3 regions of the Subdoligranulum sp. APC924/74 genome follow, and region 3 is predicted to be linked to each of the others. Evidence: predicted binding sites of a transcription regulator. Region 3 holds the regulator's gene; each other region holds the start of a gene.
What was found. The regulator HrcA, encoded in region 3, represses chaperone genes, less so after heat shock. The targets are predictions, from matches to a motif close to TGTTAGCACTCNNNNNNNNNGAGTGCTAACA.
Positions count from the first base shown of each region.

Region 1: groES (co-chaperone GroES) is a predicted target of HrcA. The motif match lies at 5,564-5,594, and genes of this name have one in related genera.
Region 2: C4885_RS09940 (Hsp20/alpha crystallin family protein) is a predicted target of HrcA. The motif match lies at 9,304-9,334, and genes of this name have one in related genera.

Region 1 covers NZ_PSQF01000014.1:21,261-31,700, reverse strand. Annotated here, with positions in the region: gene C4885_RS05925 (hypothetical protein) at 543-1,499, shown strand; gene C4885_RS05920 (helix-turn-helix transcriptional regulator) at 1,499-1,732, shown strand; gene C4885_RS05915 (hypothetical protein) at 1,722-2,651, shown strand; gene C4885_RS05910 (VanZ family protein) at 2,804-3,316, opposite strand; gene groL (chaperonin GroEL) at 3,562-5,196, opposite strand; gene groES (co-chaperone GroES) at 5,236-5,520, opposite strand; gene C4885_RS05895 (hypothetical protein) at 5,789-6,772, opposite strand; gene C4885_RS05890 (hypothetical protein) at 6,739-7,734, opposite strand; gene C4885_RS05885 (spore germination protein) at 7,721-9,178, opposite strand; gene C4885_RS05880 (DUF421 domain-containing protein) at 9,246-9,917, shown strand; gene C4885_RS05875 (DUF4363 family protein) at 9,918-10,286, shown strand; gene nrdR (transcriptional regulator NrdR) at 10,283-10,440, opposite strand, start outside.
Region 2 covers NZ_PSQF01000039.1:10,280-20,719, forward strand. Annotated here, with positions in the region: gene C4885_RS09905 (N-acetylmuramoyl-L-alanine amidase) at 28-879, shown strand; gene C4885_RS09910 (endonuclease domain-containing protein) at 1,065-1,433, opposite strand; gene C4885_RS09915 (DUF4318 domain-containing protein) at 1,582-1,812, opposite strand; gene C4885_RS09920 (elongation factor G) at 1,975-4,053, opposite strand; gene C4885_RS09925 (SpoIIE family protein phosphatase) at 4,368-6,704, opposite strand; gene C4885_RS09930 (thioesterase family protein) at 6,937-7,329, opposite strand; gene C4885_RS09935 (DegV family protein) at 7,532-8,416, shown strand; gene C4885_RS09940 (Hsp20/alpha crystallin family protein) at 8,745-9,158, opposite strand; gene cls (cardiolipin synthase) at 9,543-10,440, shown strand, end outside.
Region 3 covers NZ_PSQF01000020.1:28,527-38,966, forward strand. Annotated here, with positions in the region: gene C4885_RS07190 (Nif3-like dinuclear metal center hexameric protein) at 1-97, opposite strand, end outside; gene C4885_RS07195 (class I SAM-dependent methyltransferase) at 88-774, opposite strand; gene C4885_RS07200 (DUF1858 domain-containing protein) at 752-958, opposite strand; gene C4885_RS07205 (DUF2142 domain-containing protein) at 1,004-3,325, opposite strand; gene dnaJ (molecular chaperone DnaJ) at 3,559-4,734, opposite strand; gene dnaK (molecular chaperone DnaK) at 4,987-6,831, opposite strand; gene C4885_RS07220 (nucleotide exchange factor GrpE) at 6,930-7,538, opposite strand; gene hrcA (heat-inducible transcriptional repressor HrcA) at 7,535-8,557, opposite strand; gene C4885_RS07230 (stage V sporulation T C-terminal domain-containing protein) at 8,973-9,515, opposite strand; gene C4885_RS07235 (NUDIX domain-containing protein) at 9,887-10,369, shown strand.

The DNA.
Region 1 (10,440 bases), on a different contig from region 3:
ATGCTGCACCAAGTGCATGGTATCAGCCACTTGTTGAAGTATCGCCCGCTGCCGCTGGTTTTATGCTTTCTTTTCTGTCTTTTCGGGTGCAGCAAAGCATTGCAAAAGATTTTGCAGTGGAATTATTGACAAACGATAATTCATGTGGTACGCTGATGATAGTAAAATTATTGTTTTATTATAATTTTACTTTTGATTTTTGGTTTGCAGAATGATAAATTAAATCAAGGGCAATACCGCATAATTCTAAGTGCCGATACGGCGAGCGAGGTGCGGCAGATGCCAAGCCAAAAGCGCAGATAATACTGGATGCTGCAAAGGTGAGCGCCGCCAGTGGCGGAAACAGCGAACCAAAGCAGGGGCAGCGGTCGCAGAGTGCGAGGGGCCTTTGCCCCCGAAGCACGATGCGGGTACTGCAACCCGACATTATCGAGCATTTTGGCAACGCAGATGCCGTGCCGCAGCTGCCGGAACGGTGCTTAAGCCGCAAGGCGGGAATTGTGCGGTGTTGCCTTAGCAAAATCAGAAAGGATGTGGAAGCGATGAAGCGTTTCCGTGTATTTTATGGCGGGCTGGCGGGGCTTGCCGCGGCCTGTGCGCTGGGGGCATGGTTCGCACCGGTCGAGGCCGGGTGGCTGGCGTTCCCCTGGGTCAGCATCGGGGCCGGGCTGCGGGTGCTTTCGTTAAGCGGCAGTGTGGGCAATGTGGCGGCCTGCGGGCTGTATGCCCTGCTCTGCCTGCTGCCTGCCGGGATTGCGCTGCGGGATATCCGGCACCACTGGCCGCTGGTTGGGTTCAGCGCGGTGCTGGGGCCTGCGCTCTATTTCCTCATCAATCCGGGGCTGCTGGCCCAGCGGATGGGCGGCCTGCCGCAAGAAGTTGTCGTGGCCATGCTGGGGCAGCTGATTTGGGCCGTTGCGCTGGCCTGTGCCGTCTGGCTGCTGTTGGGGGCGCTGCATCGGCGCAGCCTGAACACCAGCAGCCTGCTGCACGGGATGCAGATAGGGCTTTGCCTGCTGGACGGCGCGTTTGTTGTTTCCGTGTTTGGCGTGGGGTTGCTGGATCTGCGCGGGCAGATTGCCGCCGTGCGGCAGGCAAACACCATGCTGGACAATACAGCTTTCGGCACGCTGAACCCCACCGCTTTATTTCTGGTCTGCGGCTGGCTGGTGCAAAGCCTGCCTGCCCTGCTGAACCTTGGCATTGTACATGGGCTGCTGCAGCTGGTTAAGCTCGCCCAGGCGGATCGTTTTGCCCCCGGCATGGCACAGGCCGCCGCGCACTGCGGCACACTGGCCGGCGGAGCTGCGGCGGTGGATGTTACAGTACAAGCAGTGTTTTTGGCAGTACAGCTTTGCGCCGCCGGGCAGCTGCACCAGCTGAACAGCGGGCTGCACATTGCCCTGCTGCCCATTCTGTTTGCGGTAGCGGCGCTGCTGTTCAGCCGCTGGCTGGCCGAAGGCTGCGCCCTGCGGGAAGAAAACGAGGGGTTCATCTGATGGCGATCAAAGTGTATCTGGATGAACAGCTGCGGGCACGCGGCATAACGGCCAAAGAACTTTGCGCCAGGGTGGGCATTACCGAAGCAAATCTTTCCATCCTGCGCAGCGGAAAAGCCAAAGGTGTGCGGTTCCACACCATCAACCGCATCTGTTACTATCTGCAATGTGATGTTGGCGATATTTTGAAATTTGACGGCGAACTGGACGAAGGTGATTGTGATGAAACGTAATATGTTATTCGGTGCGGGTGCCGCTGCCCTGGCCTGCCTGTTGGGCGGCTGCCGGCTGGCGGTACCGCAGGGCGCGGCAGGGCAGGATACTTTGATCGGCGGGTACGCCACATGGGAGAGCATCCCCTATTTTTCCGAGCATTTTCTTTCCGGTGATTGTTCCCCTGCCCATCTGTACGCGGACTGGAGCAGCGCCGACCGGCCGGAGGGTGCGCAGTGGCGGAATATTTTCCCCAATGTGACCGGTTATGCGCTGTGCCAGAACACGGCGGAGGAGGACGGCGATACTGTTTATCTTGGCAGTGGGGCCGACCCGTATTTCAGCGGCCTTGCCTACAACAGCGCATACAACGGCAGTGAAACCACCGAGAGCATGACCGGCACGCTGTATGCCGATATCGGCCAGATTCGTGGAGATATTACCGGCTTTACATTCAGCCCGGTATACCAGACAGCGGACGGGCAGATCTACCTGGCGGAGGGCCAGCGCGTAACCTGCAGCACGCAAAATCTGGAAGGTTCCAGCCTGTCCCTCTCGGTCAGCGCGGCACAGACCGAAAGCAGCAGCTGGGACGGCACCAGCAAAACCGAGCAGAGTTTTACCGCCAAACTTTCCTTTTTGTATGCTGCCCAAGCGGTGCGGGTGCTGCAGATGGATGCGGATTATGGGGTATTGGGACAGGCCGACTACCCCGCCGCTGCGGTGCCGGAAGAGCTGAAATTTTTGCCGGGCGCTGAATTTATCCTGCTGGAAAGCCGCAGCACGGATACCGCCGGAGCTGAGCACACGGCGCGGCAGATCATTGGGCGCGATGAGCTGGAAGATTACGGGGCGGACGGGCAGATGAAATATGTGACCCTCTACCTGCGCGGAGACGGCCCGCTGGCCGAAGTACACGCCATTGCCCTGAAAGGTTAAGGTGTATCTGAAGCCAAAGAAGCGGTGCTTGTAGAAATAGACTAAATTTTCAGATAAACCCTAAAACAGACCACAAACAACACCACCCGCCGGGCGTGTGGGAAAGCAGCGCAATGCTGCTTTCCCTGCCCCGGCAGGTGGTGTTGTTATTTTTATTGTTGTGTTTTGGCCGCTTTGTGCCGCAGCCAGGCAGTAACCAGAAAAGTGATGGCAATGCAGGGCAAAAAACCGAGCGCATCCACGCCGACATCCTGAATCATTCCGGCGCGGCCCGGGATAAAGAGCTGGTGGAATTCATCAGTGCCCGCATAGGCGGTACAGGTCACAGCGCTGATCAGTGCTTCTTGCACAAGCTGTTTGGCCCCGCCCGCTTTGCCTGCGCTGCCAAACAGATGGACGGTGACGGCGGTGCTGACACCGAGAGTACAGTAAATATAAACATGTGCCCACTTGCGAATGTTGGCATTGTCGTTCTGGCTGCTGAACCACTTGGGGGTCAGGCGGTGAGCCGCGGTGGATTCCACTTTTTCCGTTATCTGCTGGCTGAGGGCAGAGGAGCTCTCCCCCGGCTGGGCGGAAAACAGAAAGATTGCCGCCATGATGGCCAATGTAATGCACAGCATCACCGCGCGCACAAGTTTCAGTTTATTGTTCTGCTCCGGCATTCCCGTACCTCCGCGTTCCATCGTGCCATCATGTACAATACACATGGCATACTTGAAAAGCATACCAGTTTTGCGGTGCAGAATCAAGCGAAAAAAAGACACATCCGCATGGATTGTACGATGTTATATTTATTTTATCTTTCACTTTATTATTTCTGCCCTTATTGGCTGCAAAACCGCAAAAAGGGCCGCAGCCTTTACGGGCTGCGGCCCTACATATTACTTTATGCGGTGCGGCTATTAAATCAGTACATGCCGCCCATGTCACCGCCGGCGGGGGCTGCCGGTGCCGGGGGCTCCGGCAGGTCAGCGACCAGGCTTTCGGTGGTCAGAACCATAGCGGCAACGCTGGAAGCATTCTCCAGAGCGGAGCGGGTGACCTTGGTCGGGTCAACAATGCCGGCTTCGATCATATCGTCAACATATTCTTCCTTCTGGGCGTCATAGCCGTAGTTGGGCTTGCCGGCCTGCAGAATGTTGTTGATGATAACGCTGCCTTCCAGGCCAGCGTTTGCGGCGATCTGGCGCAGAGGAGCTTCCAGAGCCTTGCGGACGATCTTAGCGCCAGTGCGCTCATCGCCTTCCAGCTCGCTGACCAGCTTATCAACAGCGGGGATAGCGTTGATGGTAGCGGTGCCGCCGCCAGCAACGATACCCTCTTCAACAGCAGCCTTGGTTGCGTTCAGGGCGTCCTCGATGCGGAGCTTCTTATCCTTCATCTCAACTTCGGTAGCAGCGCCGACCTTGATGACAGCTACGCCGCCAGCCAGCTTGGCCAGGCGTTCCTGCAGCTTTTCACGGTCAAAGTCAGAGGTAGCGGAAGCGATCTGGGAACGAATCTGGGCAACGCGGTCAGCAATGGCCTGCTTATCGCCAGCGCCACCGACGATGGTGGTGTTCTCCTTGCCAACCTTGACCTGGCGGGCGCTGCCCAGCAGCTGGATGGTAGCGTCCTTGAGCTCATAGCCCAGGTCGCTGCTGATGACGGTGCCGCCGGTCAGGATGGCGATATCCTGCAGCATTTCCTTGCGGCGGTCGCCAAAGCCGGGAGCCTTGACAGCAACCACATTCAGGCCGCCGCGCAGACGGTTGATGATGAGGTTGGACAGTGCGTCGCCCTCAACATCCTCAGCGATGATGAGCAGCTTGCGGCCGGACTGGATCACGGACTCCAGCAGAGGAACGATATCCTGGAACACGCTGATCTTTTTATCGGTGATCAGCACGCTGCAGTCCTCGTAAACGGTTTCCATCTTCTCGGTATCGGTGACCATGTACGGGGTAACGTAGCCACGGTCAAACTGCATGCCTTCCACTACCTCGGTGTAGGTTTCAGCAGTGGTCTTGTTCTCCTCAATGGTGATCACGCCGTCAGCAGTAACCTTTTCCATAGCGTCAGCGATCAGCTGGCCGATCTGTGCATCACCGGCAGAAACGGTGCCGACACGGGCGATATCCTTGCTGCCGTTGACTTTCTGGCTGTGTGCCTTGACGGCCTCAACAGCGGTGTTGACAGCCTTCTGGATGCCGCGCTTGATGTCCATCGGGTTTGCACCGGCGGTAACGTTCTTCATGCCCTCGGTAACAAGAGCCTGTGCCAGAACGGTAGCGGTGGTGGTGCCGTCGCCGGCAGCATCATTGGTCTTGGTGGCAACTTCACGCACGAGCTGTGCACCCATGTTCTCGAAAGCGTCTTTCAGCTCAATTTCCTTTGCGATGGTAACGCCATCGTTGGTGATGACCGGGCTGCCGAACTTCTTGCCCAGAACAACGTTGCGGCCTTTGGGGCCCAGGGTAATCTTAACGGTATCAGCCAGCTGGTCAATGCCGGCGCAAAGAGCCTTGCGGGCGTCTTCGCCCTGCTTAATCTGTTTTGCCATAAATCAGCATCTCCTTTTATCAGTAAGAACAGTTAAAGTTTACTCAACGATTGCCAGGATATCGCTCTGGCGGACAATGGTGCATTCCTCGCCGTCAACCTTGACTTCGGTGCCGGAGTACTTGCTGGTGAGGACCTTATCGCCAACCTTGACGATCATCTCAACGTCTTTGCCATCGACATTGCCGCCGGGGCCGACTGCGATAACTTCAGCAACCTGCGGCTTTTCCTTGGCGGAACCGGTCAGGATCAGGCCGCCCTTGGAGGTTTCTTCTTCTTCAACGAGTTTGATCACAACGCGATCAGCAAGAGGTTTGATTTTCATGATGAAATATCCTCCTATAATTAAAGTTTCTTTGAAACATTTTGTTTAGCACTCTTTTCTCCTGAGTGCTAAATCTATTATAGCGTTCCTTTGCCAAAAATCAACCCCTTGAAGTATAAAATTTTTGTGAACAGTGTTTTTTGCCGTTTATTCGTTGTAATTTATTAGCGCTCCGGGCTGTTTTCTATCTGTTTTTTGGTCTTGGCTGGCAGACTGCCCGGCTGGATGGCACACTGGCACTGCAAATAAAGGCGTGCTTTGGTGGGGATCAGCCTTCACCGGGGTGGTGCCAGTGCAGGGTAAGCTCCGCCCGCAGCGCCCCCTGCGTGCTGCCATAACGGTTTTGCAGCCAGAAACACAGGTCGAGCGGGTCGGCATCCGGGCCGTTTATTCCGTACAGCGCCGTTATCAAACCGTCAAATTCCCGGTTGGCGGCTGCGGCAAATGCCACCTGCAGTTCGGCATCCGGGCGGGCGGCGGGAGTCAGGTCTTTCAGTTCCACATCCCGCAGGGTCAGGTTTACCCGCACGCTGCCGGGGGCCAGCACCTGCACATCGGCGGCGGCTTTGGCGGCAAGGTGCAGGTCATCCGGCAACGTGCAGTCCAACCGATGGGCCTGGCCGCACAGAATAGCCGCCAGCTGGGCAGCCAACGGGCTTTGCGTCTGGCGGGCTGTATTGGCAGCGGTATCATAAAACAGCATGGCGTATTCCCCGCCCGCACTGACGGGCACAGCGGCGGTTTTGGCGTTATCAAACAGGGTTTGCAGGCCGCAGTGCAGCTGCTGCTTTTCTTCCAGCGCTTTCAAGTTTTCGTACAGGGTCGGCGTTTGGTCCTGGATGGGCATCTGCACGGCAGGATCCAGCACAAACACGGCGATTTCCGGCGCGGGGCGGGCGGTGCTTTGCAACAGCTGAGCGATTTCTTCTGCCAGCGGCCAGCTGCACCCGGCAGGCAGAACGGCAAGGTCCATCAGGCCGTAAAACGGCTGGCCGTTCATGGTTTGGGCGGCGGCATTCCAGGCGGCAGCACAGGTAGCGCCGCTGCCGGTAAAGGTTTTGCAGGCGGCGGAATCCTCGCTTTGCTGGTCACTGGTCAAAAGCGTGACCGTGTAGCCGGCATCCTGCGCGGTAAAAAACACCGCCCGCACAATTTCCCTGTGGGAAAGCAGCTGCCCGCCGCAGCCCGCCAACAGGCAGCCCAGCAGCACCGCCGCCATCAGGCGGGATGTTTTATGCATGATACCAACCATTGGCAGCCTCCTGTTACCATCACAACCGCAGCGAAGCCCCAGCAGACGGCACTGCGCCAATAAAATGCCTGTTCCAGCGGCACGGTGCGCAGCACAGCACACAACAGAGCCATGCCGCCAAAGTACAGCGGGTAACGGTCCAGCCCGGCGGCAGCGCTGCCCGCCCCGGCGCGGCCACCCCACAGTTCCACCATGGCATACAGGTACAGTGCCAGCCGCACCGTGACTGCCATGCACCACAGCAAAATTTGCAGCCATTCCAACCGGTTAAAAATTGAAAGCGCCCCGCACTGTGCAGCCCCCTGCACCGGGGTTTGGCGGGTGGGCATGGCCGCGCCAAAAAACAGCTCCAGCAGCAGGTGGACCGCGGCATCAAAGCCCAGTGCTGACGCGGCAAATGTTACTGCCTTGCGGCAGCGCTGGCCGGGCTGCGGAGGCCAAAGGGCAAACAGCAGATATTCCGGCGGGAGCGCCAGCTGAGAAACAAACGCCGCCTGCCAGTCCTGCCCTGTCAGCGGTGCCGCATGCAGGTTGGGTACACGCAGGCGCGGCGCGACCGAGAGTACCATGATTGCCATACACGCGGCACCGAACACCAACAAGGCGTTGGCCGTCTGGCGCAGGGCGGGCTCCCGCCGGAGGTAGATGACCGGTGCCAGCACGACAAAACAGGTGCCCGCCAGCCCCAGTGTACCGGGGTACACGCTGCCAAACAGGGCGTGCAGGCGCAGAATTTCCAATGCTGAACTGATTGCCAGCAAAACACAGAGAACTTTTTGCAGCAGGGCGTTTCCCTGCCAGCTGGTCGACACTAACAGAAGCACAGCGGCCAGCACCGCCGCGCTGGCGGGCAGAGCCAGCAGCCCTGCCCGCGCCCAATAACCGGTGTGCAGCCGCAGCAGCGTATCGGCCAGAATGCTGAGGAGCAGCACGGGGTAAAAATCCACATTACTCTTTTGCATGGCGCGGCAGCACCTCCCCTTTTTGTGCCAGGCGGGACCAGATGGCCCGCACAAAACCATCCCGCAAGGCTGCCTTGCCCGGCGGCATGAGCGGGTAAAGATAATCATAACCGAACGGGTCGCTGCCGCAGGCCATGGCCAGAATCAGCAACGCCCCACAGGCCAGCCCCGGCACACCGAACAGTCCCGCCAGCAGTATGACCGCAAAGCGGAACAGAATCGACTGTTCATACAGCGCCGGGACTGCCAGGGTGGCGATGGTGGCCGCCGCGGCCATGGTGAGCACCGGCACGCTGATGATGCCCGCCGAGACAGCGGTTTCGCCAATGATGAGCGCCCCCACAAGGCTGACGGTGTGGCTGATGGATTTGGGGGCGCGCAGCCCGGCTTCACGCACAATTTCCAGCAGCAGGGTCACGGCCAGCATTTCCGGCATGGGCGGTAGCGGCGTGGAGGCTTCGCCCTGGGCCAGTTTGGCCAGCAGGTGCACGGGGATCAGCTCCGGCGCAAAGCTGACCGCCATGACATACAGCCCCGGTCCAAACACCGCCAGCAAGAACGCCAGATATTTGAGCAGGCGGATGAGACCGGCAAACACTGCGCCGGAAGAATAATCGTCCAGGCATTCAAAATGCTCGGCAAAAAAGCTGGGCACCACCATGGCAAGCGGGCTGCCGGATACAAGGATAACGATTTTGCCCTCACAGATGCGGGCGCAGGCGGTGGCCGGGCGCTCGGTATAGGCTGCCGCGGGGAAAAGGTTGAGCTTGTCCTGCTTGAGGAACGAGGCAAAATAGGTGCTGTCCAGCAGGACGGGGATTTGTACCCCGGCCAGCCGCTGTTTGAGGGTTTGCACCACATCCGCCGGGGCCAGGGCGGTATCATAACAAATGGCATACTCGGTTTTGGCACGGGTGTTGGCGGTGCAGATCTCCGCCGTAAAGCTGCCGGTGCGGAACTGACGGCGCAGCTGGGAAATGTTATTGCGCAGGTGCTCGGTAAAGGCATCCTGCGGGCCGCGCATGTTGCCTTCCCCGCTGGGGTTGGTCACGCTGCGGCCCGGCATATCCTGGGTGGAAAACGCCAGCGCCTGGCCGCTGCCCTCCACCAGCAGCACGGCCATGCCGCCGGCGAGGGCTTCCACCAGCTGGGTACGGGTGGTGATGGGGGTTTGCTCTGTGGGTAGGCAGCTTTGCTCTGCCAGGTACTGCACCAGCTGCGGCCCGGCCTTGCAGCCCGGCACGCCTTGACCCAGTGCGTGCAGCACCATGATGCAGAGTTTTTCCGGCGAGGAAAGCCCCGCAAACATGGCGATGCAGCAGCGGCAGCCGCAAATCGTAAAGCTTTTGGTATAGAAATCCGATGAGCCGCCAAACATAGTTTGCAGAAACGCCTGATTTTCAGCAAGGGCCTGCCCCAGCGGCTGGTTATCCGCAGTTGTCATGTAATCACCTTCCCTTGCTGTTCAGTGTGACCCAAAAACGGCAGGGATAAACGCAGGAGGTGCTTTTATGCTTGCATCGGTTTTGCATACCGTAATTATTTATGCTGTGGTTATTTTTGCCATGCGGCTGATGGGCAAGCGGCAGCTGGGGGAATTGCAGCCATCCGAGCTGGTAACAACGTTCATGATTTCCAATGTTGCCTCCATCTGCATTGATGAGCCGGATCTGCCGCTGCTTTCCAGCCTGGTGCCGATTTTATTGATTGCGGCGCTGGAAATATTGAACTCAACCGCCGCCTATTACCTGCCCGGCTATGCGGCGCTGCTGTTTGGGAGACCGGTGACGGTAATCCAGGATGGGCAGATCCGGCAGGATGCACTGCGGCATCTGCGCATGACGCCGGGCGATCTGATGGAAGCGCTGCGCGGCAAGGATATTTTTGACCCGCGGCAGGTAGTATGGGGTGTGGTGGAGCCCAACGGGAGCATCAGCGCCGCGCAAAAAGTGGCGGACGACAGCCCGCTGCTGCCGCTGTTGGTAGACCAGGAAGTTTACCCCGAAAATCTGGCCCAGCTGGGGCGCAATGAAGCCTGGCTGGATACCGACCTTGCCAGGCGCGGGATGCGGCGGGCAGAGGTACTGGCTTACCTTGGCAATAAGGAAAGCTGCGTTGTGATACAAAAAAAGACCGCCCAGAACGGGCGGTCTGAAAAACCGGAAAGTACAGGTGGTTTTTGAATGAAGCGCAACTGGTATGCCATCGCCATTCTGGTCCTGCTGGCGGCGGTGCTGCTTGGCTGCAAACAGTATGTAAGCGCCACTGCGGGCAGCCTGCGCGCCCAGGTGCAAAGCGCTTATGCGCAGACACTGACGCAGCAGTACCCGCAGGCGCAGCAGGCTTTCCGGCAGGCCGCGCACAGTGCAAGGCAGGCCAGCAAAAAGCTGGGGCTGCTGGTGCGCCGCAACGCGCTGGATCGCATGAACGAAACCATGGCGGTTTTGCCGCAGTATGCCAACCCGGAAAACCAGGCCGACCTTGCGGTGGAAGCTGCACGGGTGCTGGCGCAGATCGACCAGCTGGAGCAGTGCTTTACGGGCACATTTTAGCCCTGCATGCCGCCGTTTTTGGCGCGGGAATCCAGCATGTCTTTCAGCTCATCCATAAAGGTGTTGACATCGCTGAACTGGCGGTAGACGGAAGCAAAGCGCACATAGGCAACGTCGTCCATCTTTTTCAGCTGCTCCATGGCAAGGTCCCCAA
Region 2 (10,440 bases), on a different contig from region 3:
GCGCCATAGAGTTGTAAGGAAGAAAAGATGGCAGTTTACAGAAAAAAGCAGCCTGCCCGCCGTCCGGTGCGGCGCGGCTGGAAGCGGCACGCGCGCACAGGGATGTTCCTCTTCGCGTTTGCGCTGGTGGCCGTTACTGTGGGGGTGATTTTGCCCCACGCGGGGGTGATGAGCGCCGCAGCAGAGGGCAGCACGCTGACAGAGAAGATTTTTACCACCGTGCAGAACAAGAACCTGCCGGTAATCGCAATCGACCCCGGCCACGGCGGCACTGACCCCGGCAGCGAGGGCAGCGGCCTGTGGGAGTACGAGATGACCTGGCAGGTGGCCAACGAGCTGGTAAACCTGCTGGAGCAGGATGGCCGCTATGCCCCGGTGCTGACCATTACCGAGGAAGAAAGCCAGAACAGCGATATGCCGCGCGTGGAACCGGCGGAACGCGCCCAGCGCGCGAATGACGCGGGTGCAGTGCTGCTATTTTCTATCCATGGCAATTCCGATCCGAGCGGCACGGCCAGCGGCTTTGAATGTTACGCCATTCCGCCGGGGCAGCAATACCATGACGAGAGCGTGGCCCTGGCCCGCCTGACCGCCCAGAAGATCACCCAGACCGGCCAGCCCCTGCGCGGGCAGGATGGTGTGCGGTACATTTATTTTGATACATACGATAACCGCATGGTGTATGAATCCAGCGACGAGACCCCGCACAATGAACCGACCTTCCGCCTTTTGGCGGACGCCGACTGCCCGGCGGTGCTGGTGGAGCAGTGCTTTTTGACCAACCCCCAGGATGCCGCCCGCCTTGCCACCCCCAGCGGCGCTAAACAGGCCGCAAAGGCGTATTATGAAGCAATATGCGAATGGATGGAAGGCAGGTAAAAGGCAGAAAGTAGGAGTTGAAGGTAATTAGGAATTAGAAATGAGAAATTAGCAAAAAAGAACCGGTGCAGTTTGGGCGGGGTTCGTAAAACAGTTAAACCGACCTATGGTTACGATCATAGGCCGGTTTTTATGTTATGCACTGGCGCGGCAGCGCCCAGGGCTCCCTTGTGTAAAGGGAGCTGTCAGCGAAGCTGACTGAGGGATTGCTTTACCGCAGCATCGATATACTCACAAACTCCACAGAAATTTCTGCCGACATCGTTGTTGGGAATACGGATGACTCTCAGACCATATCCCTCCAGAAAAGCGGTGCGGTCTGCATCTTTTTTGATGTTTCTATCCTCATAGTGTTGAGAACCGTCCAACTCAATGACAAGCTTTGCTTCTGCGCAATAGAAGTCAGCGATATATTTTCCCAACACCTTTTGTCTGGAAAAACGGACAGGGTAGGACCGCAGAAAATCATACCATAGGTGCCGTTCTTCCTTGGTCATTTCTTTTCGCAGCTGTTTTGCCAAAGGAACCAACTGCTTATTGTGCTTTGGCTGCATGACAATCCCTCCGTCACGGCTTACGCCGTGCCACCTCCCTTTACACAAGGGAGGCTTTGGTGCTGCGCAAAATTGCAGACCGTACAGTACACCGAAAGGTGTATAGAAGTGCGCTCTTTATCAGTTCAACAAATTGCCATTTGTAGAGTTACTTCTCTCTACATTTAATGCCATAGTTTCCTCGACTTCCAGAGTCATATCCACGATATATTTCATGTTTAATTCCATCTATAACAACTTCATCATCTGCAGTAAATTCATATAAAAATCCGTTATCTTCACAATATTTGATAATTGCCTGCTGTGCTTTTGCAACAGTAGGATAAACAGTGCTATCTTCATAAGGAATCCAAATAGATTTTTTAAACAATTTCAACATGATAATAACTCCTTTCAATGTTTGTAAATTCAAGTTTATCGGTCTGTTTGATCATATCATATGGCTACAATATATACAAGAACAGTCCCGGCAGACATTACTGCCGGGACTGAAACTGTTTTACGGACACCCTCCTTTGCACCGGTTCTTTTTTTTCTATAATCAGGCTTCTTCTTCCGCAAAGTTCCCAAGGGCTTTGGCCTGCTCGATGACTTTGGCTTCCAGCATCTGGGGCAGGGTTTCGTAACGGACAAAATCAAAGGTAAACCAGCCGCGGCCCTGGGTCAGCTGACGCAGGAAGGTGGTAAAGTCCTGCATTTCACTCATGGGCACTTCGGCTTCCACAACCTGCTCGCCGTCCTCGTCCGGGTTCATGCCCAGCACGCGGCCGCGGCGCTTGGTTACTTCGCCCATGATATCGCCGGTGTTGTCGGCGGGTACATGGGCTTTCAGGGTGCCGATGGGCTCCAGCAGAACGGGGCCGGCTTCGGGGATGGCGGCTTTGTAGCTCAGCTTGGCGGCCATGATGAACGCCATTTCGCTGGAGTCTACCGGGTGATAGCTGCCGTCAAGCAGGGTGGCTTTCAGGCCAACCATGGGGTACCCGGCCAGAACGCCGTGCTGGGCTGCCTGACGCACACCCTTTTCCACGGCGGGGAAGAAGTTCTTCGGCACGCTGCCGCCGAACACGTTTTCGGCAAACTCAACGTCCTCACCCGGAATGGGCTCGAACTGGATCCACACATCGCCAAACTGGCCGTGGCCGCCGGTCTGCTTCTTGTGGCGGCCCTGGGCCTTGCAGCTCTTGCGGATGGATTCGCGGTAGGGTACGCGCGGAACTTCCAGCGTGATCTCAACGCCAAACTTGTTCTTCAGCTTGGCAACGGCAACTTCCAGGTGCTGGGTGCCCAGGCCGCTGATGATCTGCTGCTTGGTTTCGGGGTCAACGGTAAAGGAAATGGCAGGATCTTCTTCGATCAGGCGGGCCAGCGCGCCGGAAACCTTGCCCTCATCGCCCTTTTTGGCAACCCTGACAGCCATGCGGTAGCAGGCAACGGGGTAGCTGGGGGCGGGCAGGGTGACAACACGGGCAGGATCGCATAGGGTATCGCCGGTCTTGGCGGTGGCCAGTTTGGCAACTGCGCCAATATCACCGGCCACAATGGCGGGGGTGTCGGTCTGTTTTTTGCCGCATACGGTCAATGTTTTGCCCAGGCGCTCCGGCTGGCCGGTGCGGGCATTGATGACGTTGCTGGTTGCGCTCAGCTTGCCGGACAGGACCTTGATAAAGCTCAGCTTGCCCACAAACGGGTCGGCAACGGTCTTGAACACATAAGCGCAGGTGGGGGCGGTGTCGTCCACGGTGATTTCAACCGGCTCACTGTCAGCGTTTTCGCCAACAACAGCGGCGGTTGCGGCGCTGGGCAGCAACTCCTTCATGTTGTACAGCAGCATATCCAATGCCTGCAGGTTGACGGCACTGCCGCAGAACACGGGGGTGATCTGGCCGGTGCGCACGCCTGCGGCCATGCCGGTAACGATCTCTTCGGTGGTGAACGGCTCGCCCTCAAAGAACTTTTCCATCAGGGTCTCGTCCGTTTCGGCAATGGCTTCGTACATAGCCTGGATCAGGCCCTCAAAGCGGTGGCCGATATCGGGCAGGTCGATCTGCACTTGTTTTCCGCTTTCGTACTTGAATGCCTTCTGGCTGAACAGGTTGATGTAAGCCACGGTGCCATCGTCCAGGCGGGCAGGCACAACACAGGGGCAGATAGAAGGGCCGAACTTGATTTTCAGCTGTTCCAGAATCTTGAAGTAGTCAGAATTTTCAAGGTCAGATTTGGTCACGAACACCATGCGGGCCTTGTTGTTTTTCAGTGCCAGTTTATAGGCCTTTTCTGCGCCGACGGTAACGCCGGAACGGCCAGAAACACAGATCAGGACACTTTCCGCAGCGGTGATGCCCTCGGCGGCGCCGGTTTCAAAATCAAACAGGCCGGGAACATCAATCAGGTTGAACTTGGTGCCGTTGCTTTCCACGGGAATCACGCTGGAATTCAGCGATGCTTTGCGGCGTGCTTCTTCGGGGTCAAAATCGCTGGCGGTGGTGCCGTCCTCAACACGGCCCATGCGCTCAGTTGCACCGCTCAAATACAGCAGGGATTCGGTCAAAGTCGTTTTGCCGCAGCCTGCGTGGCCGGCCACAAGAATGTTGCGAATGTCCTTACTGGCGTATTCCATTGTCTTACAAACCTCTTTTCGCGCCGGGATAAGCTCTCCCCACCCGGCATATGTATTTATTGTGATGTGGTATGCTCCACATTTGGCATGTTTTTACTTTACCACACTTTTTGCCTAAAATAAACAGTTTTTTTGAATATTTTTGAAAATATTTGTGAACGAATAATGAGCGAGCAGGCACGGCGCAAAATTGGTGCGTTGGTGCGTGCAATGGCAGGGCGCTGCCGCCGTGATTTTGCCATAGCAGGAATAGAAATCCGTTCCAAGGGGTACCGCACAATTCCTGCGCTGTTTGGAATGATGCAGGTTTGCTGTCAGCTTTTCTGCCGTTCCAGCCGCACAATGGCCACGGTGATATCATCCTGGCGCGCCCCGCTGCGGCGCACAGCGCTGGCGGCAACGGCTTCGGCGGTCTGCTGCGGGCTTTGGCCCAGCCGGGTGCTCAGGGTCAGCTGGTCACACAGCCAGGCGGAGCCATCGCACAAAGCACCGTCGCTGACCATCATCACGGTGTCGCCCACATCCAGCGTTAAGGCGGTGGAACGGCCCGTTACAGTGGGCAGCACCCCCATGGGCAGGCTGGCACCATCCAGCGTGCGCACAACGCCTGCCCGGCATAAAAAGCTGGGGGCCGCCCCCGCTTTGAACAGTCCGGCCCGCCCGGTGTACAGGTCCAGCGTCAGCAGGTCCAGCGTTGCACCGCTTTCCTGCCCTGCGTTTTTCAGGCCCAGTGCCACGTTGACCAGCCGGGCAGCGCTTTCGGCGGCAAACCCGGCCTGCAGCAGCTGGGCCGTCAGTTTGGCGGCCATCTGGCCGTCCACGGCGGCGGGCTTGCCGGTGCCCATACCGTCACACAGCAGCATCTGGGCGCGGCCTGCACTGTCGCAGAATTGACGGCAGGCATCCCCGCTCACGGTTTCCGGCGGGGCAGGGCGGCTGGCCAGGCCGAACACGGCGCGGTAGAGCGGGCGTTCGCCAAAATGCAACATGGTCACGGTGCGGCAGTTGGTTACTTCCGGTGGATCAAAGTCCCGGCGGCAGATGCGGCCCATTTCCTCGGCCAGGGCGCGGCACTCGCCGGGGGTAAAGCTGGTCCGGGGCAGGGTAACGGCGGCGGTAACCCGCCCGGCCAAATCAGTCAGGACGGTACATTCCAGTGGTTCCAGCCCAAGAGAAGCAAACAACTGGGTGGTGCGGGCTTCGCGCCGGGGGTCCGGCAGGCCAGCCCGGCCCAGGCGGGCGGCCATTTGGGCTAAAGCTGTGGCCATGGCGCTGTACTGCTCGGTCAGGGCGGTGCGCAGCAATTCGGCGCGGGCGCGGGTCTGGCGGCGGCTGCACCATAGCCGGTAACCGTGGCTGACGGTGGCACACAGGTCCGCCGGGTGGACGCAGGTGGAAAGCTGCCCCGGCAGGTCCTCCAGCTCCACGCGGCCGTTGTGTTCCAGCGCGCCGCGCAGGGCGTACAGCCCATCCATGGCGGTGGAATACCCCTGAACCCAACAGGTATTGCGGCGGGCGCAGTTCTGACACAGGTGCTGGGCGCAGAACTCTACCACATAGTCATAGCTTTCGCCGCGGGGCGGCATCTGGCAGCTGCATACAGCGTTCACTGTTTCGGCAATGTCGGATAAGGTATCTGCCACGCCGGAAAGTTTGCGTGCCGCGCTGGTCAGGCTTTGGGTGCCGACCGGTGGGGCAGGCGGCGGAAACACCGCCCGCAGAGCCTGCTCCGGACAGAGCAGAAAGCCCAGTAGCCCGGCCCCGGCGGCAAGACCGAGGGTGAGTACGCCGGTCAGGTTGGGAGCGGCCAGCGCCCCCAGCGCACACCCGGCAGCAAATACGGCGGCCCCGCTGCGGCGCTCGCCGGGGCAAAAGACCGCTGTCCCCAGCCCGCCCGCAGCCACGGCCAGCGCGGCAAAACAGAGCGTCGGGGCGGCAGCGGTCAGGGCCATGGCAAGCACAAGAGCCAGTACGGCGGTGTGCTCCAGGCTGCCCGCGCAGGCACAGCACAAAATGCAGAACGCCGCCCCCACCAGCCCCGGTGCAAACCCCGGCAGGGCAGCGCGCTGCAAACAGGCGGCGGCCATGGCGGCCCACAGGCAGGCCCCGCGCGGGGTGCCGATGTGGAGCTTGTGGATGCCCAGCCCCACCAGCACGGCCAGCGCGGCGGAGCACAGCAGGCTGGCCGTATCCGCCGGGCTTGCGCCGCCCACCAGGGTGACAAGCCCCTGTTCCAACAGCAGAACGCCCACCCCGCAGGCCGCGCCGGGCAAAAAGCCGGTCTGGCCCAGCTGGCGGCCCACAATGCGGGCGGTCAGCGCCCCGATGCAGGCCCCCGCCAGCTTCAAGGCGGTATCCAGCGGCTGGAACAATAGCAGCCCGGCCAGGCAGCCCAGCGCGGCGGCGGGGGCATATGTATTGCCGCAGCCCAGCAGCAGGCCAAGGCCAAAGGGCGCGGCCCCGCCGTAAACCTGCCCGGCACTGAGAAGCAGCCCGGTACCGCAGGCGGCAAGCTGCCATAACACGGCGCGGTTCAGCCCGTGCAAAAGCGGGGCGCGGGGCAAGGCGGGCGGTGCCGTTTTGGCGTTGGCGGTGCGCACAGCCTGCCGGATGCGCGGCGCGGTGGATGATGTGGCTGGTGTGTTTTGCATGGTGATCCCTCCCTCAACCATGCTGTGTGCATGGTGTTATTATTGTATCGGAGGGCACCCGCACTTTTTGCCGCTGTGCGCAGAAGCCCCAAAACGCCCGGTAAAGGCGGAAAAACAAGCGGACTTCGACGGCAAAAAAGCATTGCGGACAAGCCCCTGCGCAAAGCAACAGCCCCACCCGTAAAATGCGGGTGGGGCTGTTGGAAATGAGTGCTTTGAATTGCCGGAATGATTATTCGGCGGCCTTTTTGGCGTCGGCTTTCTTCTGGAACTTTTCGTTCTGGATGATAAAGCGCTCGTGGGTGGCGCGGCCAACTTCGCCGGCGTCGTCATACATCACGGCGCTGAAGGTCAGCTTGCGGCCGTCCACGGCGGTCAGTTCACTTTCGCAGCGCACCATCATGCCAACGGGTGTGGGGGCGTTGTGGGCCAGTTCCAGCTTGGTGCCAACGGTGCCGCAGCCGGGGTCCAGCTCCGGGGCAACGCTCTGCCAGCAGGCTTTTTCAACCAATGCGGCAAGGGCGGGGGTGGCGAACACATTCAGCTCACCGCTGCCCATGGCGGCAGCGGTATTGGCGGCGGTTACGGCAACGCTGGCGCTGCCTTTGATTCCGGGATTCAGCATAGTACAATACTCCTTTTATCAGCAACAATTTTACGGTGGGGAATATGCCTTTTATTATACACGCTTTGCTGCCGTTTGAACAGCATATCTGTTTGACGCGGCAAAAAAACAGGGGTATAATATCTTTTAATACAAAAGAAGTAAACGCAGCCCGTCAATGCGCTGCGCTGCCCGGCTTTGTGTTTTGATCGAGGAGAATAGAATGGAAGCAGCCAATAAGATCGCCATTATTACCGATACCTGCTGCGATCTGCCGCAGGAATATCTGAAAGAATACCCCATTTTCTGTGTGCCGCTGGTGGTGACAAGTGGGACCGAGAGCTACCGCGATAACATTGATATTACGGTAGAAACGATCTATGCCCGCCAGAAAAACGAGAATTTCAAAACCAGCCTGCCCCGCCCGCAGGATATTGAGGATGTGTACAGCGCGATCGCCCGCCAGGGCTACACCCATGTGATCGTGCTGATGATCGCAGAGTGCCTTTCCAGCGCCAACAACCTGATGCGTCTTGCCGCCGAGGAACACCCGGAGCTGACCGTGAAAGTGTTCGACAGCAAAAGCGCCAGCATCGGTCTGGGTGCACTGGCAGTTCAGGTGGCGCGCTATGCGGTGCGCGGTGTGGCGTTTGACCCGCTGTGCGAACTGACCAAGCGGCTGATCGATGACACGGTGGTGTATTTTTCGCTGGATACGCTGGAGTACCTGCAGCGCGGCGGCCGCATTGGCCGCGCCACAGCGCTGGCGGGGGGACTTTTGCAGATCAAACCGATTTTGACCTTTGACCGCAAGGACGGCATGATCTCCACTGCCGCCAAGGTGCGCGGCCGCCGCGGTGTGCAGCAGCGGCTGATTGAGCTGGCAACGGAGCTGGCAGCCAAACACCCCGGCGAGGAGTATAACCTGGTCGTGTGCGATGGCAATGTGCCGGAAGAGGGCGCAGCGCTGGAAGCAGCTCTGACCCGCGCGCTGCCCAACGCCCACCGTGTGCTGCACGGCAAAATTGACGCCACCCTGGCCGTACACCTGGGGCCGAACCTGCTTGGCGTTGGGGTGCAGTTCCTGAACAGCAAGCTGCCGGCGTAACGTGGCCAGCAAAACAATTTAAAAAATAAAAACTGCCTGTACCGGGCGAGCGGATGCTCAATAGTACAGGCGGTTTTCGTTTTTATAGCGGGAAGATAATAAAAAATAAGTAAGGTAGGGAAAGGAACCCGGACGCAGGCTGTGAGATAAAGTGCCCGGAACACCGAGTGCTACGGCCAGCCCCAACTTTGTCGGGCCCCACTACGCATCATTCCGGGGGCCTTATCTCACAGCCTGCTGGCGAGTGGCGGGGATAGGAGGATGGGAAGGAGACGAAATATATACAGGACAAAAAAAGGCAATCTTGCGAAATGGATGGCTGGATTTATCAGTCAATGGAAATCGTCTGGGCGGTGGGCTGCGGCTTTACATACTTGGGCAGGGTGATAGCTAGCACACCGTTGTTGTAAGCGGCACGCACTTTGGTGGTATCCACGCCGGTCACATCAAAGCTGCGAGTATAGCTGCCAAAGCTGCGCTCGCAACGCAGGTAGCTGCCCTTTTTCTCGGCGTTCTCAAAATCGCTGTGGCGCTCAGCCTTGATGGTCAGCACTTTATCGTGCAGATTCAGGGCGATATCTTCTTTGCGGAAACCGGGCAGGTCGCACTCCATCACATAGGCATCGCCGATGTCACGAATGTCCGTCTTGAACTCTGCAAGGCTGTTATCGCCAAAGAAAGAACGATCAATATCCTCAAAATCGCGGAACGGATTGTAGCGGCGGTCTATCAGCATAGCCATAAGTCATATCTCCTTAAACATATCCATAAAGTTTTTTATCAGTATTGGCTCAGCAGCTCCGACACCCTTGGGAGCGGTGTCATTTTCTGTTGACGAGTATTACAGTACACTATAATTATGAATAAAGTGTGAACTGTGCGTGAATTTTTAGCAGTCTTTGCATGCGAGTGCTAAATGCAGATAAAATTTACAACTTGACGATGAAATTGAAATGCAAAACAAAACATAAAGAAAATAGCACATCTTTTTCATTCTGCCCAAAACGGGCAGGAAAAGGCTTGAAATCAGGAATGGGGCGTGGTATCGTTAAAGTGTTATCTCGTATGATATAGAAGATAAACCAAAAGATAAAAGGGAGGTGGGGCCATGCAGGAGCTTGGCCGAATGATAAAAAAGCTGTGCAGCAAGCTGTTCAGCCGCATTGTAATTACCGGGGTGCTGATTTTGATCCAGGCGGCATGGTTCTGGTCTTTGTTCACAAGCCTTTCCAGCTATGCGCACTGGCTGAACCCGCTGATGATAGCCTTGAGCGTTATCATGTGCGCGGTGCTTATCCGGCAGGATTCCACCGCGCCGGAGTTCAAGATCAGCTGGATGGTTCTTTTCATGATCATGCCGGTGCAGGGCGGTTTGCTCTACCTGCTGTGGGGCGATAAGCGCCCGGCATTCCGCCTGCGCAAAAAGCTGGATTGGGCCTATGACCGCATCCGCCCACTGCGCCGCACGGACCCTGCGGCACAGGCCATGCTGGAACAGGCCAACCCCCGCGCGGGGCGCACCGCAGCTTACCTGCGGGATTTTGCCGCTTACCCGGTGTATTCCGGCACCAACGTCAAGTTTTACGCTTCGGGAGAAGCGGTCTTTCCCGATTTGCTGGAAGCGCTTGAATCAGCACAGGAATCGATCCTTTTGGAGTTCTTTATTATCTCCAAGGGCAAAATGTGGGATGCCGTACATGATGTGCTGCGTCGTAAAGCGGCTCAGGGCGTGGATGTGCGGATGATTTATGACGATGTGGGCTGTGCCACTGGCCTGCCCGCCCAATACTGGAAGACCCTGCAGGTGGAAGGGATCCAGGCAGTGCCGTTTAACCCGTTTGTGCCGTTGCTGAACTTGGTGATGAACAGCCGTGACCACCGCAAGATTGTGGTGGTGGATGGAAAAACCGCCTTTACCGGCGGTTTTAACCTGGCAGATGAGTACATTAACCAAAAAGAGCGCTTTGGCTATTGGTGCGATACCGGCGTGCGGCTGCAGGGCCCCGCGGCGTGGAGCTTTGCCA
Region 3 (10,440 bases):
CATCCACCAAAAGGCCCACGTTATCCCAACTGCAAGCCAGCTCCGGCGGGGCGATCTGTTCCAGAATTTCCAGTACCTGCTGTACTTTTACGGCCATAGTCCATCCTCCATTTCCTGTATCAGGGCATCCACCCCATCCGCCTGCGGGCCGGGTGCAAGGCCCAGGCGGTATTTTTTCAGTTTGACCAGCTGCTGTTCACGGTAGGCCTGGGCTTCGGGCTGGCCCTGCGTTTTGCCGCACAGGCAGGCAAGGCCGGTGGGCTCCGCTGCCCGGCCGGTATACTGCGCGTTGATCACGGTATACAGCCGCCCGGCTGCACGGCACAGTGTCTCGCTTTTTAAGGCAAAGCCGCGCTGGGCAAGGCCCTTGCGCAAAACGCTGTGCTTGGTGGCGGGTACAAAAACAAAGTTATACTGTTCGTTCCTCACCCAAGGGGCGGCATCCAGGATTTCCAGCACCGTTTCGGCCCCCATGCCGGCAATGATGATCTCCGTTGCCTCCCCCGGCTGCAGCACACTCAATCCGGAACCGAGGCGGAACTGGATCTTATCCGCCCAGGGGGCGCAGGTCATGCGGGCTTTTTGCAGCGGGCCTTCCCGCAGATCACATGCAAAAACAAGCGGGCAGCAACCGCTGCCCGCCAGCCATGCACTGAGTTTTCCATGGTCACACCCAATATCGGCGGCAATATGGCCGGGCCGCACATAGGCAGCCGCGGCGGCCAGCCGCGCATCCAGGTGCGGCACAGGCTTACAGGTGTGCAAAGTAGTCATTCAGTTCGGCGCACAGTTCGTCGGGGTCCACACCGTGGACCATGCAGGCCTGCTCCACGGTCTCACCATGGGCAGCCATGCAGCCCAGGCAGTGCATACCCGTGTTCAAAAAGATGGGCACGCAGCCCTGGGAAGGATCGTTCTGCAGGATTTCGGCAATGATGGTATTACGGGTAACAGTCATGGTAATGTTCCTTTCTGCATTATACAAAACGTATAAAATGATAATTTATGACGGCATCTGGAAGGTCGCGTACAAACCCGCGCCTTGCAGAATGACGAACGATGTCAGGCAGAGCATGGCAAATACCGCCTTGCGCTCTGCGGGCTTTTGCACGGCAACGGTGCGGTTGTGGTGCACCAGCGCCAGCACCAGCGGCAACACGGGCAACCAGTAGCGCCCCTGCAGGCCAAAAATAGTGGTGTAATTGATGGGGGTCCAGTTGAGCGCCGTGACGAACGAAAGGGCAATCACGCAGAGAACAATACCCCAAACGCCCGCTTTGGTGCGCCGGCCCAGAGGTACGGTCTCGCCCGCCTGCGGCAGCGCCGCGGCCAGCAAAGCCAGGATAAAGCCAACCCCCAGCACCCAGCTGGCATCCACGGTATACACAATGGGTTCGCCCAGGGCAGTGCCCAGCACGCCCTGCACCCACTGCGCCCCCTGCGCACTGAAAGAGCGCAGCAGCAGTTTGGCCGTGTTGGGCAGGTTGCGGCAGATATACCCGGCGGAATAGGTGTAGATGGAATCGCCGTTTTCCTGAATGGAGCCAACCAGCTGTTCCGGCGTTAAGCCGCCCCACATGTGGGTCAGCTTATACAGCCCAACCGGGATGGCCAACACCACAACCGCGGCAATGGCACCCAAAAAGATTTTCTTCTTTTTGGGGTCGCGGCGGATCTTCCAGTACAGCAGCGCCAGCAAAGCGGCACCAGCCGCGGCGGCACCACCGGCGCGCAGGATGCCCACGGTATCCACATCGCGGGCTGCATACAAAGCAGCGCCCATATTGACCTGCACCCAGCCGATAGCGGCCAGCACCAGCGCCAGAACTTTGGCAATGGGGCCAACCGGCCAGCGCTTGCCGGGCAAGGCAAGGTTGGCATCGGGAATCATAAAGATCAGCAGCACGGCGGGCAGATAAATTGCCTTGGCCGGGCCGATGAGCGCCGCCAGCACCACAGCAGCCACCGTTTCCGGCCAGCGGGCCGGGCGGGTGCGCAGGGTCAGGCAGAGCGCAGTAAAGCAGAAGAGATACCCCAGCACGGCGGCGTCCGCCGAAAGGCTGCCCGCCAGCTGCAAGGGCTGGGCCAGCAGTGCCACACCGGCAAAAATGCCGCGCAGCCGCTGGGGTGCAATATTGACCGCAGCCGCAGCCAATGCCAGGTACAGCGCCAGGTTGCACAGCCGCCCCAACAGCAGCATGCCATGGAAGCCAAGCCCCATCATGCGCGCCAGCGTAATGCCGGCAATCTGACCCAGGTAGAGCGTATTATTGATGGGGTCCGCCGTTACATAGGTATCGGAGCTGACAGTCGTTTCACCGCTGCAGCCCGCATCTCCCAGGTGTTCCAGCATTTCCTTGTAAGCGTAAATGCCGATATCACCGGTATGATTTTTGAAATAGGGAGCATCGCAGCTGCGCACCAGCAGCATATCATCATCGTCCGCCACCGGCTGGCCCAGCAATGTGCTGGACTGGCGGTAGCATTTGGCCAGGTGGGTGTATTCATCGGGGCCGACAAGGGGCGGCGTTAAAAAGGCAAACGCCACGCCCAGCACCGCACCGCACACCAGCACCACCTGCCACAGCTTGGCGCGGTGGGTGAGCAGGATAAAGCCCGCCACCACCGCCGCAAAGGTCAGCACGCCCAGCAGGCGGGAGATCACATGGGACCAGCTGCCGGAATCATTGACGACATACTGCAATGCCGGATGCCCGACGATGGAATCCGTCGTGCCGTTTGCATTCCGGCGGGTCATCTGCTGGCTGGTGTCGGCATCCGTCCAAAGGCCCAGCAGGTGGTACACATCCCAGTCATCGCCGGGGGTATACCACAGGCGCAGGGTCATGTTGGGGTTTGCCAGGTCATAGTCCGCTTCGGCATCGGCTGTGCCGGGGGCTGTATAGGGCGCATCAAACGTGATGGCCGCAAAGGTGTCATCTTTAATGGTAATGCAGTCCAGCTCACCGTTCGCCACGGCGTTGCCATCGGCATCCAGCAGTGCAGCGTACAGGGTGCCATGCCGGAACGCCCAATTATGGGTGGTCAGGTCCAGTCGAACCCCGTAAATGCGCTGCCCGCTTTTGAGCGGAACGGGCAGGTACAACCCGGTTGTGCCGTCATCCTGCGTTGCAGCGTCCGCCGTGGCAGGAATTACAACGGTACGGGTATAATCATCGTTGACGATTTCATACACCGGCTGGTTATCCACCCGCTGGCCAAGGTCAAACCCGGCCCACGCGGCCACAGCGGCAGCAGCCAGCGCCACCAGCAAAGTCAGCCACAGCAGGCGGTGCCGCTTGCAGAAATCTTTGATTTTTTGCATGAAGCCCTCCCCTGCTTTAGGTTGCTTACAGACAGTTTTATTATACATGATGATTGGCGAAAGTGCAATATTAGCCTTACTGCACTTTACTTTTCTCATTTTTCCTCTATCTTTTTAGGCTAGAGAATGATATCATCTATGTAAAAATCACATAAAGAGGTCGTGATATTGCTATAATTAACTGATACAAAAACACCCCCGTCTGCATTACCAGGCGGGGGCATGTTATTGCATTACGAGAAACGGTCGCGCAGGTTCTTGAAGAAGCCCTTGCGCTTTTCGTAGTTATCCTCTTTCATGCTGTCCTCAAAAGCTTTCAGGGCTTCGCGCTGGGCGCGGGTGACCTTTTTAGGGATCTCAACATCGACGATCACATACTGGTCGCCGCGGCCGCGGCCGTTCAGGTACTGGATGCCCTGGCCGCGCAGGCGGAACTTGGTGCCGCTCTGGGTGCCTTCGGGGATATGCTGCACAATGCGGCCATCCACGGTGGGCACCTCAACGTCATCGCCCAGCACAGCCTGACTGAAGGTGATGGGCACATGGATGGTAACATCGTACCCGTCACGCTCAAACATCGGGTCGGCCTTAACGGTAACATGCACGATCACATCGCCGGCCGGGCCGCCGTTGGAACCGGCATCGCCCTGGCCGCGCAGTGCAATGTTCTGGTCATCATCAATACCAGCGGGGATATTGATCTCCAGGCTCTTGCGCGCGGCGGTCTTGCCGGTGCCGCGGCAGGTCTTGCACGGGTTGCGGATAATGGTGCCGCGGCCGCCGCAGTGGCTGCAGGGCTGCTGGCTCTGCATTACGCCAAAGGGGGTGCGCTGCTGTGTTACAACATAACCACGGCCGCCGCAGTCGGGGCAGGTTTCGGGGCTGGTACCCTTGGCCGCACCGGTGCCGCCGCAGTCGGGGCAGGTATCCTGGCGGTTGATGGTGATCTTCTTGGAGCAGCCGTGGGCGGCTTCCTCAAAGGTCAGGATCACGCTGGCCTGAATATCATGGCCCTTGCGGGGTGCATTGGCGGTGCGGGTGGAAGAACCGCCGCCAAAGCCGCTGAATCCACCGCCAAATCCGCCGCCAAAGATATCGCCAAAGATGTCGCCCAGGTCCACGCCGCCAAAACCACCGCCGAACCCGCCTGCACCGCCGCCGTTGGCAGCCGCATAGTTGGGGTCTACGCCGGCAAAGCCGAACTGATCATAGCGCTGGCGTTTCTGTGGGTCGGAAAGCACATCGTTGGCTTCGTTGACCTCTTTGAACTTTTCCTCGGCTTCTTTATTGCCGGGGTTCAGGTCAGGGTGGTACTTTTTGGCAAGTTTGCGGTAGGCACTCTTGATCTCGGCATCCGTAGCGTTTTTGCCGATGCCCAGCACCTCGTAATAATCTCTTTTTTCTGCCATATGATCACACCTTTATGTGTTGAAGTAAGTTGACTTTTATTCCTTTCCCCTATGGGAACAGCCGGTTCTTTGTCCGTAAGGGCGTACAGCCTGTGCCTGCAAGCGGCAACGTGATTTCACTGCGGGCACACGCTGTGCGCCCCTACGGACGGGACGCAGCTTTGTGGGCTTAACCCCACAATGGCCGCCGCCGGAATTGCCTGGCGGCGGCCTTTTGGGTTACAGGGATGTTCCCCTGTTTATTCTGTTATCTTACACCTCGTGGAAGTCAGCGTCAACAGCACCGTCATCCTTCGGGGCGGAACCGGCATTGCCCGTGGGGCCCTGCTGGGCGTCAGCGCCCGGCTGCTGGCCCTGCTGCTGGGCAGCCTGCTGGTAAACCTTCTCGCTGATGGCGTAGAAAGCCTTCTGCAGGTCGTCCTGCTTTGCCTTGATGGCCTCAATATCGGTACCCTTCAGGGCTTCCTTCAGGGCGTTCAGCTTAGCTTCGCACTCGCTCTTCTCGGACGGAGAGACCTTGTCGCCCAGCTCGCTCAAAGCCTTTTCGGTCTGGAACACCATCTGGTCGGCGTTGTTGCGGGTATCAACATCTTCGCGGCGCTTCTTATCCTCAGCAGCATACTGCTCGGCATCCTTAACGGCCTTGTCGATGTCATCCTTGCTCATGTTGGTGGAAGCAGTGATGGTAATGCTCTGCTCCTTGCCGGTGCCAAGGTCCTTAGCGCTTACATGCACAATGCCGTTGGCATCGATATCAAAGGTAACTTCGATCTGGGGCACGCCGCGCGGAGCCGGAGCGATGCCATCCAGGTGGAAGGTACCCAGGCTCTTGTTGTCGCGGGCAAACTCACGTTCGCCCTGCAGAACGTTGACTTCAACGCTGGGCTGGTTGTCAGCAGCAGTGGAGAAGATCTGGCTCTTCTTGGTGGGGATGGTGGTGTTGCGCTCAATGATCTTGGTGCAAACGCCGCCCAGAGTCTCAATGCCCAGGCTCAACGGGGTAACATCCAGCAACAGCAGACCCTTAACGTCGCCCTGCAGAACACCGCCCTGGATGGAAGCGCCGACAGCAACACATTCATCGGGGTTGATGCCCTTGAACGGCTCGCAGTTCAGTTCCTTCTTGACAGCGTCATAGACAGCGGGGATACGGGTGGAGCCACCGACCATCAGGACCTTAGCCAGGTCAGAAGCCTTCAGGCCTGCATCAGCCAGAGCCTTGCGGACAGGGGCCATGGTGCGGTCAACCAGATCAGCGGTCAGTTCATTGAACTTTGCGCGGGTCAGGGTCATATCCAAGTGCTTGGGGCCGTTGGCGTCAGCGGTGATGAACGGCAGGTTGATGTTGGTGGAAGTGGCGCTGGACAGCTCGATCTTTGCCTTTTCAGCAGCTTCCTTCAAGCGCTGTGCAGCCATCTTATCCTTGCGCAGGTCGATGTTGTTTTCCTTCTGGAAATCCTCAGCCATCCAGTCGATGATGCGCTGGTCGAAGTCATCGCCGCCCAGGTGGGTATCACCATTGGTAGCCAGAACTTCAGTAACGCCATCGCCCATCTCGATGATGGAAACATCGAACGTACCACCGCCCAGGTCGTAAACCATGATCTTCTGGTCGGATTCCTTATCAATGCCGTAAGCCAGAGAAGCTGCGGTCGGCTCGTTGATGATACGCTTTACGTTCAGACCAGCAATGGTACCGGCGTTCTTGGTTGCCTGACGCTGGCTGTCGTTGAAGTAAGCGGGAACGGTGATGACAGCCTCGGTAACGGGCTCGCCCAGGTAAGCTTCGGCATCAGCCTTCAGCTTTGCCAGGATCATAGCGCTGATCTCTTCGGGGGTGTAATCCTTGCCGCCGGCGTGAACCTTCTCGGCAGTGCCCATCTTACGCTTGATGGAGGAGATGGTGTTTTCGGGGTTGGTGATAGCCTGACGCTTTGCAACCTGGCCTACCAGACGCTCGCCGGTTTTGGTAAAGCCGACAACAGACGGGGTGGTACGGGCACCCTCAGCGTTAGGGATAACAACGGGCTCGCCGCCCTCCATAACAGCTACGCAGCTGTTGGTAGTACCAAGGTCAATACCAATAATCTTACTCATAATATAAAACTCCTTTCATATTCCTCTTTCAGGAAACATGGAAATGTGAATGTCTTAATTTATATCTGAACGGGCTTTTGCACCCGGTTCATGCTTTGTTATTCGGCCACAACCACGGTTGCATGGCGGATGATCTTATCGCCGATCATGTAGCCTTTCTGGAACACGCGCACCACAGTGCCGCTTTCCTGGCCATCCTCTGCCGGAACCTGCTGAACAGCGTTCATAAAGTTGGGGTCAAAGGGCTTGCCCATGGATTCGATCTCGGTGATGTTCAGCGTTTTCAGAGCTTTTTCAGCTTTGTCCAGCGTCATCACAACGCCCTTTTTATAGTTTTCGTCGGTGCATTCGGCATTGGCTGCCATATCCAGCGTATCCAGAATTGCCAGGATCTGGTTGACCGCGTGGGAAACACCATCGTTGAACTTCTGGTCAGCTTCGCGGGCGGAACGCTTGCGGTAATTGTCATACTCTGCAGCGGTGCGCAGCATCTGGTCTTTCAGCTTTGCGTTGGCCTGCTCGGCGGCTTCCAGCTTTGCCTTTACGGCTTCCAGCTCTTTGGATTTTTTGCCGAACCAGTCTTTCTTTTCGGCCTTTTCTGCAGCGGGTTCAGCTTCCTGCTTATCGGATTCTGCCGCGGGCGCTTTTGTTTCAGCAGCGGCCTGTTCCTGTTCAGTTTCAGGCTGCTTCTTTGTTTCTTCGCTCATGTCTGCTCCTCCTTTTTACCGGACATTGACTGCCCTAACTTAATTGCAAAATAATTCAAAACGGGGATCAAGTGTTCGTACTCCATGCGGTTGGAGCCGATCACGGCCACCGTGCCATACAGCCCGCCGCCCGCAAGGTAACGCTTGCTGACGATGCAGAGGTTCGGCATGGCGGGCTCGATATCCTCGCCCAACGTGGCGGTCACTTTGCCGCTGCCCGGTTCGATCAGGGCGCGGGCCGCTTCGTTGTCAGAAAAAACTTCCAGCAGCGCGCCAAGGTTTGTGCGCACATCCGGCATCTTCGCCAGGTACTGCACGCCCTCCAGGTAAAACTGCGGGCGGGTACGAACCAGCGCTTCGGCGGCGAACACCACCGGCGCCAGCCTGCGCCCGGCGGAAAGCACCAGGCTTGCCGTCAGCGACGGGGTCAGATCCTCCGGTGCCACAAAGGTCAGGCTGCTGTTCAGCAGGCGGGCCATCTCATCGGCATCCTCCCGCGTCAAGCCGGTGTGGATACGCGCCACACGGGTGCGCACACCGCCGGAGCTGGTAACCGCCAAAACTGCGGCGGAATACCGCCCGACCTGCACGACCTCAAAATGGGCGATGCACAGATCCTCGGCCTGCGGGGTGGTAGCCACTGCGGCACAGCCGATATAATCGGCCAGTGCGCGGGCGGCGCTCTGCGCCAGCTTTTCGGGCTCAACGTCCATATCGGCAAACAGCCGGTCAATGTTTTCGCGGTCCGCTGCGCTCAGTGCTATGGCGGCGGGGGCTTCCAACAGGTGGTCTAGGTAGTACCGGTACCCCTTGGGGCTGGGCACGCGGCCTGCGCTGGTGTGCGGCTGCTCCAGCAGGCCAAGCTTTGTCAGCGCGGCCATCTCGTTGCGGAGCGTTGCGCTGGAAAGTGCCATGTCAAAGTGGCTGGCCAGCAAACCGGAGCCGACCGGCTCGCCGCCGGTAGAATAAATGGCAACAATCGCTTCCAGAATGCGCTGCTTGCGTGCATCCATCGTCATGCTGCCCTCATCTCCTTGTTTGCTTTTTCTTGTTTAGCACTCTCTCTTCCTGAGTGCTAAATTTATTATATCCCAACTCTTTGTTCTGTCAAGCCCTTTTCATAAAAAGTTTCAAACTTTAACAGATTTGACACAAACGCCGCGGCAAAGGGTGGTTTTTGCCCTCCGCCGCGGCGTTTTTCTGTTATTTTATCTTGGGCAATACCGCATAATTCTAAGTGCCGATACGGCGAGCGAGGTGCGGCAGCTGCTAAGCCAAAAGCGCAGATAATACTGGATGTCTTATCGAGCATTTTGGCAACGCAGATGCCGTGCCGCAGCCGCCGAAGCGGTGCTTAAGCCGTCAGGCGGGAATTGTGCGGTGTTGCCCTTGTTTTGCTGCCCGCCAGACAGCAGGGTGATGCCGGCCAACGGTTCATTCTTCCATCCACTTTGCTAAAAATGCCGCGGCAATGTTTACTGCGCGGGCGGTCTCGGTATCAGGGGCTGCATCCTGCGGGCGGCCGGTCAGCAACACACCGCCCTCCACATCCCCCTGCACCACAATGGGGCAGACGCATAGCAGCACCGTTTCCCCTTTGTCAAAGGCCGTAATGCGGCGGGCAGCGGTTTCCGGCGCGGTGTAAGGGCCGCGCATGGCCAGCAGCCGGGCGGCGGCATCGCTGATCTGCCGCCCCAGCAGCTGCCCTTTGCCCGTGCCGGTGGCGGCCACAATGCTTTCCCTGTCACACACCAGCACAGGGCGGCCCAGGTTTTTGGCCAGCACCTCGGCATACACCCCGGCCAGTTCACCCAGCTCCACCAGCGGGGAATATTTTTTGAACACCACCTGCCCATCGGCAGCGGTAAAAATTTCCAGTGCATCGCCCTGGCGGATGCGCTGGGTTCGCCTGATCTCTTTGGGAATGACCACCCGCCCCAGCTCGTCAATTCTGCGCACGATTCCTGTTGCTTTCATTGGGGTACCCTCCTGCCCTTCCATATTCTGTACAATATACCTATTATATGGAAAGTGCGGCGGTTTATGTATGGTTCGTGCCTGTTTTTTGTCAGTGCTTTATCCAGCCCTGCCAGCAGGGCATCATGCTGAACGGCTTGGCAATGTGGGCGTTCACGCCTGCTTCAAACACCTTTTTGCGGTTCCCCTCAAAGCCATCTCCATTTTGGAAATATTATAACGGAGCGCCGCGTAAATTTCAGGATATTGGTTTCCTGCCCGCCAAATAGCCGCCCGCACATTGTCTGCAGCCTTGCCGCCTGTACTATCCGGGTGGTATACTGATACCAATATATTTTGTGTGCCCCGCACACAGGGAACGAGGCTCCGCTATGGCTGAACTGCTGCAAACCACTCTGTGCTACCTGGAACAAAACGGCTGCTATCTGATGCTGCACCGCATTAAAAAGAAGAACGACGTCAACCACGATAAATGGATCGGTGTGGGCGGCAAGCTTGACCCCGGCGAAACTGCCGAAGCCTGTGCCCTGCGCGAAGTGTGGGAGGAAACCGGCTTGACGATGCAATCCCCCGCCTACCGCGGCATTGTGGATTTTACTTGCGAGCCATGGCCCGCCGAGCGGATGCACCTGTACACCTGCACCGATTTTACCGGCACGCTGACCGGCTGTAACGAGGGCACACTGGAATGGGTGCCCAAACCCGAAGTAGAGAACCTGCCGATCTGGCAGGGGGACAAAATTTTCCTTCGGCTGTTGGCGGAGGGCGCACCATTTTTCCATCTGGAGCTAACCTATCACGGCGATACCCTGGTGCAGGCGGTGCTGGAAGGCGAGACACTGCCCTGCGGTTGAACAGCCATTATAATAAAGGCAATACCGCATGATTCTAAGTGCCGATACGGCGAGCGAGGTGCGGCAGCTGC